2 regions of the Paenibacillus baimaensis genome follow, and region 1 is predicted to be linked to the other one. Evidence: riboswitches for the same ligand, from Rfam matches in the RefSeq annotation. Region 1 holds a riboswitch; the other holds the start of a gene.
What was found. A riboswitch is a leader RNA that binds a small molecule or an ion and turns the genes downstream of it on or off. The one in region 1 is predicted to bind cyclic di-AMP.

Region 1 (3,977 bases):
AAAAATAAAAGAAGCCAGTATTGAAGATTTCCGGCTTCTGGGTATCGGGGAAAAGCTGGCCACACAAATATTACAATCACTTAATCAGGATCAAGACGAGGCATAGATAGTGCCCGTCTTTTTTTGTTGCCATGCAGTCGATACAGCACCCAGCCGACAAGACCTGGGAATATCAGATAAAAACTGCCGACCACGATATGCATCCAATCCCCGAGACCATACAAGGAGAGTCCCATCAAAATACTATCCATCGAGGCGTGGGCAAACAGTACAGTCATAAACCCGTATTTAAGAAAGGCATATCCAAAAATGACACCGATAATGGTAACCTCAACAAGTCGTGTATAGACCGGATAAATCGGATATTGGGTATGGCTCATCGCCCAGATGATGCTCGGGAGCAGTACAGCCAGAAACCGAATGCGGACAATTTTCAGAAAGAAGGCAATGCCGAACAGTCGGTATACGGTTTCTTCGGAGATAGCCGCTGCCCAGGCCATGAGCGGAAATAGTGCAGGGAACGTCATGTTCAGCACAGAATCTGCTGCATCATTCACCGACCATACGTCAAAAGCACGCTCCGCTATAAAGAACAGCACTTGCTGGACGCCGAGAATAAAGAAACAGAGCAGGTAGCCGCGAGTCATGGCCACCCATACCTGGCTCCCAAAAGCGGGGTCCTGCCATTCCGGCAGCGGATTCCAGCTGTAACGGGACCACATCTGTCTGCCGGCAAGGACGGAGAGGTAGACGCTAACAGCCATCATCGCAATAATAATATTGAGAAACCACAAGTAAAAGAGCGCTTCGAACTGGGATGGACCCGCCGTATGTGAGGTTCGGAAAGCCGGCAGCATATTGAAGTTGTTTCCAATGTAAATAATTAGAAAAATCAAGGTCAGCCACAGGCCGCGGCGAAATGTGATTTGACGCCGATAACGTATGATGATGAACAGAGCTGCTGCTGCCATAATTAACGATACACCCATACTGATGTTGGTCATCAGGGAGGCACTGCTATTTTGTATCTCCTTCCATTCCCCAAACGCAGCCGGGATCTTGAAATCTGGCTGGAAGGAAACGACCTGACCCTTCGAGACGTTGAGTGTAAGCTGTAGTTTTGCCTGTCCGATCAGATCGATTCTGCTCTCATAAACAAGCACACGTCCCGATGGGGTGGCAGCATTATTTTTTTTGTTCAGGTCGGGAACGGTGTCCAGCAAAGTGAAATTGGTTGGCGAGTAACCCTGTTCCTTGATCGTCTGCTCGGCTAACAGCTGAGGGTCCACTCCTGACGCAGATACCGTATCTGCTTTGGACGATGGCGACACATATGTTTTCCAGCCAAGCACCTTCTGATTCGAGTAATTGATATCGATGTAATAAGTTTTAGAGCTGGCAAGGTCGTTAATTTCAACCTCGTAGTAGTCCAGCGGTAGCTGGGTATATCGCTCCGTATAAGAATTGAATAAGTGCTCCTTTTGCAAGTACCCGCTTCGTTCGGAATGAGTTTGGTATAACGTGCTCGTTTTATGATTGTCTGATAATGCGAAATGCTGCCTGGCAAATACGACTGCCGTGTCAGCGGCTGCCTGCTGGGTAATAGTTGGTAGTCCATCTGCTTCTTCATTGGATGGAGGAGGCCCAGACAAATACGAGGATATGAGAATGACGGTAAAATAAAGGATAATACCGACAACTGCCAGCAGCTGAAGTGGTCTATCCAATGAACGATTGATCATATTAGTCTCCTTGGAATGAAGAAATGGGAAGGCTTGATTATTGTATTCCATAAACTTAGCATACATGTCTGATCAAATCCAATGCATTACCAAGCATAACGGGGATAAACGTTGAAAACCAAAGCGAATCCTCAGTTTGATGCCTGCCAGCTATAATAAGAATCGGAATATCCCTGCTTTTCGAGTTATTACGACTTTGTACTTATGGAAGAATAGCCTTATAATTCATATCAATTGAATACAGAAGCCGAATTTCTTTCCGAAAACGGGGGAACCATTTGTAGTAGTAAGGGGTGAATTCGATTCCATTCATGAGAGTGGAATTGATAGGGTACCTGTAAACCCGAATCCGTCAGCTAACCTCGTAGGCTTTATCGCAGGAACCTGTTTAGTTGACATTGGGTTTCCGGTGTCTTTTTTTTGCTGTTTTTCAAATATTTGTGAGGTGAGAAATGAAATTAACGTTGAAACAAATCCAATTAACGCCTCCGCAAATTCTGGTATTGGGTTTTGCCGCGATTATTTTAATTGGAGCACTGGTGCTTACGCTTCCAGTCTCATCGGCGACGGGGGAACGATTATCCTTTATTAATGCCTTGTTTACAGCGACATCTGCCACTTGTGTGACTGGGCTTGTTGTTGTGGATACAGGTACGTACTTCTCCATGTTTGGTCAAATCGTTATTGTCACGTTGATTCAGATTGGCGGACTCGGCTTTATGACGATGGCGACCTTATTTGCCTTTGCATTGAAGAAACGAATTTCTTTGAAGGAACGCCTCATTCTTCAGGAAGCGATGAACCAAGGGAGTATGGAAGGCATTGTGCGCCTGATTCGTAAAGTAATTCGCTACTCGCTTACGATAGAGCTGATAGCTGCGATCATTTTTTCCATCCGCTGGTCCATAGATCTTGGTCCAGCCAAAGGCATTTATTTCGGAATCTGGCATGCGGTTTCATTTTTTAATAATGCAGGGTTCGATTTGTTCGGCTCGGTGAGCGGCCCATTCAGCAGTCTGACCTCGTATGCGGCCGACCCGGTTATCAACATCGTTTCAATGGGACTTATTGTGTTGGGCGGTATTGGTTTTATCGTCATGTCGGATCTGCTCGAATATAGAAAAGTAAAACGGTTGTCGCTGCATTCCAAGGTGGTGTTAAGTACAACGGGGGTGTTGATCCTCACAGGTGCTGTGGTGATGTATGCTTTTGAATTCAGCAATACCAAAACATTAGGATCACTGGACTGGTCAGGGAAAATATGGGCCTCGCTCTTTCAATCGGTAACACCGCGAACAGCAGGGGCCAATACGGTGGATATCGGAGCTATGCGCCAGGCTTCCCAATTTTTCATGATTATTCTGATGTTTATAGGTGCTTCACCAGGCTCGACAGGCGGAGGGATCAAGACCACGACCTTTATGACGCTGATCGGTGCTATTGTGGCGATGATTCGCGGCAAGGAGGACATTGTATTGTTCCATTACCGCTTGGGTAAGGATCGTATCCTTAAGGCGATTACGTTAACGATGATTGCACTATTTCTTGTGATTTTCGTGGCCATGATATTATCCACCACAGAGAGTCATCCATTTCTGATGATACTCTTTGAAGTCACCTCGGCTTTTGGCACGGTAGGCCTGACGATGGGATTAACGACGGATTTGACAGTAGTCGGTAAAATTTTGATTTCACTGACGATGTTTGCTGGCCGTTTGGGGCCAATAACCTTGGCGTATGCGCTGGGACCAAAAACCGAAAAAGAATTATACAGATACCCTGAGGGGAAAATTACAATCGGATAGGGGAAAAGCAGGATGAAGCGCACGCAGTATGCAGTAATTGGATTGGGGAGATTCGGGTCAAGTTTGGCCAGAGAGCTGACCAAGTTAGGACATGAGGTTCTTGGCATTGATCAGGACGAAGAAGCCGTTGATGAAATGAGCGAGGTATTGACCCATGTCGTCGTCGCAGACTCCACGGATGAAGAGGTGCTGCGCTCACTTGGTATACGTAACTTTGATTGCGTGATCGTGGCGATTGGAAGCGATATTCAATCGAGTATATTAACGGCTATTTTGCTTAAGGATATAGGAGTGCCGTTGGTTGTCACCAAAGCGTTATCCGAGCTGCACGGCAAGGTGCTGAATAAAATCGGCGTTGATCGGGTCATATTCCCGGAGCGCGATATGGGAATCCGTGTAGCGCATCAATTAGTATCACCGAATCTATTGG
Region 2 (3,977 bases), on a different contig from region 1:
CCAACACCGGAACGACCATCAATTACACGTATGTGGTACCAGCGACCGAGACTGGAACGGGGCTTGCCTTAAAGCTTCAGGATACAACGGCACAAGCACCGTACAAATCAACGATTGCCGCTTACAGTGTGAATTTACAAGCACCGGACAAAGAAGACAAATTTAGTCTGTATCCGTTTAATGTAGCGATCGAACGTTGGGACATTTCCTTCTTGTTCAATTCAGCGACTCATCAATATACGTATAAAGGCAAGTTTTCCTTCGATATTGAACGCATCAAAGAGACCCAGGTAGATGAAAGCTTCCCGCAGCTTCAATTTGAACTGCATGATTCATTGGGAAGGCTCGTGGGCACCTCTGTGAAATCGTTGATTGGGCAGGAACGCCTGGTTACTGGAGAGAACAATATTGCCTTTACCGGAAATTCTGAACAATTCGACACGCCGCTGACTTTAAAAGTATACGAGATATTCAAAACGGAAAATGGAGATGCCAAACGTCTATTGACTGAATTAAGCAGATCGTGATCTTAGCCTACTCAAAAGGAAAAATAAGATCGTGACTGTTCGATTAGTCTGGATCGTTCCAGAATGATACTATTCGCATCAGGTAGCTGCTTGCTATTCTGATTGTAGATTTGAGTGACAAGGTCATGTAAAGCGGCTTTGACCAACTCACACCGCTCTGTTCCCCATGCTTGCTGTTTGGTATTGACAAAAGCAAACGCATCGGTAATGGAAAGTCCCTTTAATTTGATTAAAACCGAAGCCCATTGGATCAGGTCGAATTTATTGCCGCAGCAGGGGAGATTCCATTCTGCCCAACCATTCCATCCGCGGCTGGATATTTTCAATAATCCGCAGGAGCCATTGGAAGTGATTTGCGAGATTCGGCTTTTCAATAGAAGACAATCAAATTGGTAAATCTCCATGGAACCGATTTTGTAGGGTACCAAGGAATGTTCAGTGGGTACGGTCAATGGGTCGGCGAGCTTTAGCATGATACTTGCACTCCTCTACATTTTTTGAATTTGGACAAACCAAAGGAAGCCCGAGAGCAGAGAAACTCTACTCTCGGGCTTCCTTTGCATGAATAAATAAGGTCAGGGAGACACGAGTGTGCTTCTCTCTCAATTCGCTTACGAGGTTAGCTGTCGGATTCGGGCTTGAGAGTGCCCTACCCCCGGGCATCGAAGATGCCCAGAGGATTCACCCCTATAAGCTATTTATCATAAATAGCTTAAACTGGGTCCCCCGTTTCCCTATATGGGAATTAAGCGTTGAAAATGGATGATATGGAGTTGTTAAGTTAATGAAATGTATCATACGCTGGGCGTTAAATAATGTAAAACCCCAATCCGCATCATAATTAAGCCTTTTTTGCTTAAAAGCTCGATGAAAGCGGAATCAATCCTGATTTCCCTTTATTATCTATATCTATGCTAGCTCATGCTGGGTATTTGAATATTTCTTCGTAAAATGGAGATATCGAGAGATGGATGCAGATATCGAGAGCATGAAAAGGATTTGGATGCTATGCAAGTCAATTATAGCCTTGTATGCCGTGCGGTATTTATTTACAGTGTTAAGCGGCTGGCGTATGATACATCTCATGATTCCAAACAAAGTTTTCCAAGTAACGGCTGAACATCTTCAGCCCTATGAACCGGTTCATAGGGGAACGAGAGCGTCGTTTTTATGAGAGAGGATGATGAAGCTTGTGATCGTGTTCAACGACCATGAGGTATATATGAAATGTAGATTTGTAGGGATCGTCTGTAATTGAAAATGAAACATGCACTTTATCGCTGAGTCCTTGAATTTAAAAGGAACGGGGGAACCAAAGAAGCGCGTAATCCCTGATTCGTTAATTCGTAGTCAGATACACGAGCTTCATGGGGTGAATCCTCTGGGCATCTTCGATGCCCTGGGGTAGGGCTACTCTCTAGCCCGAATCCGACAGCTAACCTCGTAAGCGTATAGGGAGAGGCAACAATTGTCGTGCGTAAGACACGGTTTGTATAACTGTGTTTTCAGAAGCCACGAGAAGAGTTCCGCTCTTTTCGTAGGCTTCTTTTTGTTGTCTCCTTTTTGACATCATAGGAGGAAGATTGAAATGGAACAACAGGAAGTCATTTTGGTTTCGGCACCCAATAAAACGGGAGAAGGCTTCATCCTTCAATTGCTGAAGCAAGGCTTGCGTTTTGCAGCTATTGCCAACAACCAGGGAGAAAAGCAAAGACTGGTCAATATTGGTGTAAAAAATATTGTAATGGTAGATACTACAGAACAAATCAACTGGACTCTTCCAGAGTTTACTATCGGGAAGGTGTTTATTTTTGAGCGAAGCCTGAATCTGTGCTGCCGTTATATTCAAATGTGCCGCAGATGGACCTCCAAGCCTATTTATGTCATTACCCATACGAGTAATCCGCGTCTGGTCTACAAAGGACTCGGCGCTGCCTATGTGATTCATACGACGAGCGAGGATGTTTCCTTTTTAATTCAAACACATGTGAAGTAAGGGCAAGCTTCTAATAATGTATATGCAAAACTCAGATAATGCTTACGAAGAAAGCTTCCTAAAGGAAGCTATTAGGAGGGGTAACCATGTTGGATCTATATATGGTACTGATGCTAGCCATTGCTTACACGCTGTTCAGTGGATTTTTGTTGTGGTGCGGGCGAGTTATTGAAGACTCAGGAGGCGAGCGTTTATGATTGTTGTCATTATTTTCACAGTATTTATTTTTCTTTATCTGGCCTACGCCTTGGTTAATCCAGAAAAATTTTGATTTATTAAATTTCTTACGAAAACTCAGCACATGCTTACGAAGAAAGTTTTGCTAAAGCAAAACTCTAAGGAGGAAACAAACAAATGGGCATTTTGCAAATTACCGTCGTTATTGTCATTTTGGTGCTGTTGGTTAAACCTGTAGGCACCTATCTCTATAACGTATTCTCTAATGAAGCGAATCGGACTGATAAGTGGTTCGGGTTCATCGAAAGACCGATTTTTGCAATGATTGGTTTAAAGGAACGAAAGGGTATGACCTGGAAAACCTACGCGCTCAGTTTTATTGTTACGAATATCGTACTCGTGGCCATAAGCTATTTGATTTTGAGGCTGCAAAAATATTTGCCGCTTAATCCGAACGGGATTGACAACATGGAAGAAACGCTGACCTTCAATACGGTCATCAGCTTTATGACCAACACGAATCTGCAGCATTACAGCGGGGAGTCGGGCTTGTCGTATTTTTCACAGATGGCTGTCATTATCATGATGATGTTCACCTCGGCAGCAACCGGGTTTTCCGTAGCCATTGCCTTTGTCAGAGGAATTACGAGTAAAGGGGAAACGATAGGCAATTTTTTCGAGGATTTTGTAAAAGCGCATATTCGTGTATTTTTCCCGTTTGCTTTTGTAGTGACTCTTCTGCTTGTGGCTCTTCAGGTTCCGCTGACTTTGCAGCCTACAATAACCGCAACAACGCTGGAGGGGGCCGAGCAGCAAATAGCTATCGGACCGGTGGCGGCACTGGAATCGATCAAGCATATCGGTACGAATGGCGGCGGATTTTTTGGAGTGAACTCGGCTCATCCATTTGAGAATCCGAATCCGCTGACCAATGTGATTGAAATTTTATCGATGTGGGTTTTATCTGCTGCGCTTCCTTACACGTACGGCTTATTTGCCAAAAACCGCAAGCAGGGTTGGGTTATTTTTTCCTCGATGATGATCTTATTTATTATGTTTCTGTCCCTTATTTATGCTGCGGAATCGAGCGGTAATCCCGTCATGAACAGATTGGGCATCGATGCAGCACAGGGCAGTATGGAAGGTAAAGAGGTCCGCTTTGGTATCCCGCAATCGGCACTGTTCGCTACAGTAACGACAGCGGCGACAACTGGCAGTGTCAATACGATGCACGACACACTAACACCGCTTGGCGGCATCACGCCAATGGCTCTCAT

Region 2: it holds a riboswitch for cyclic di-AMP, as region 1 does, so the genes downstream of both, OB236_RS39120 (hypothetical protein) here and OB236_RS31775 (TrkH family potassium uptake protein) in region 1, are expected to answer to the same signal.

What each region holds. Positions count from the first base shown of each region.
Region 1 is NZ_JAOQIO010000107.1:216,117-220,093, reverse strand. Features, by position in the region: gene uvrC (excinuclease ABC subunit UvrC) at 1-106, shown strand, start outside; gene OB236_RS31780 (CPBP family intramembrane glutamic endopeptidase) at 81-1,742, opposite strand; cyclic di-AMP (ydaO/yuaA leader) riboswitch at 1,978-2,128, shown strand; gene OB236_RS31775 (TrkH family potassium uptake protein) at 2,195-3,547, shown strand; gene OB236_RS31770 (potassium channel family protein) at 3,560-3,977, shown strand, end outside.
Region 2 is NZ_JAOQIO010000125.1:79,771-83,747, forward strand. Features, by position in the region: gene OB236_RS39110 (hypothetical protein) at 1-527, shown strand, start outside; gene OB236_RS39115 (hypothetical protein) at 539-1,000, opposite strand; cyclic di-AMP (ydaO/yuaA leader) riboswitch at 1,120-1,289, opposite strand; cyclic di-AMP (ydaO/yuaA leader) riboswitch at 1,796-1,993, shown strand; gene OB236_RS39120 (hypothetical protein) at 2,116-2,523, shown strand; gene OB236_RS40290 (potassium-transporting ATPase subunit F) at 2,717-2,794, shown strand; gene kdpA (potassium-transporting ATPase subunit KdpA) at 2,878-3,977, shown strand, end outside.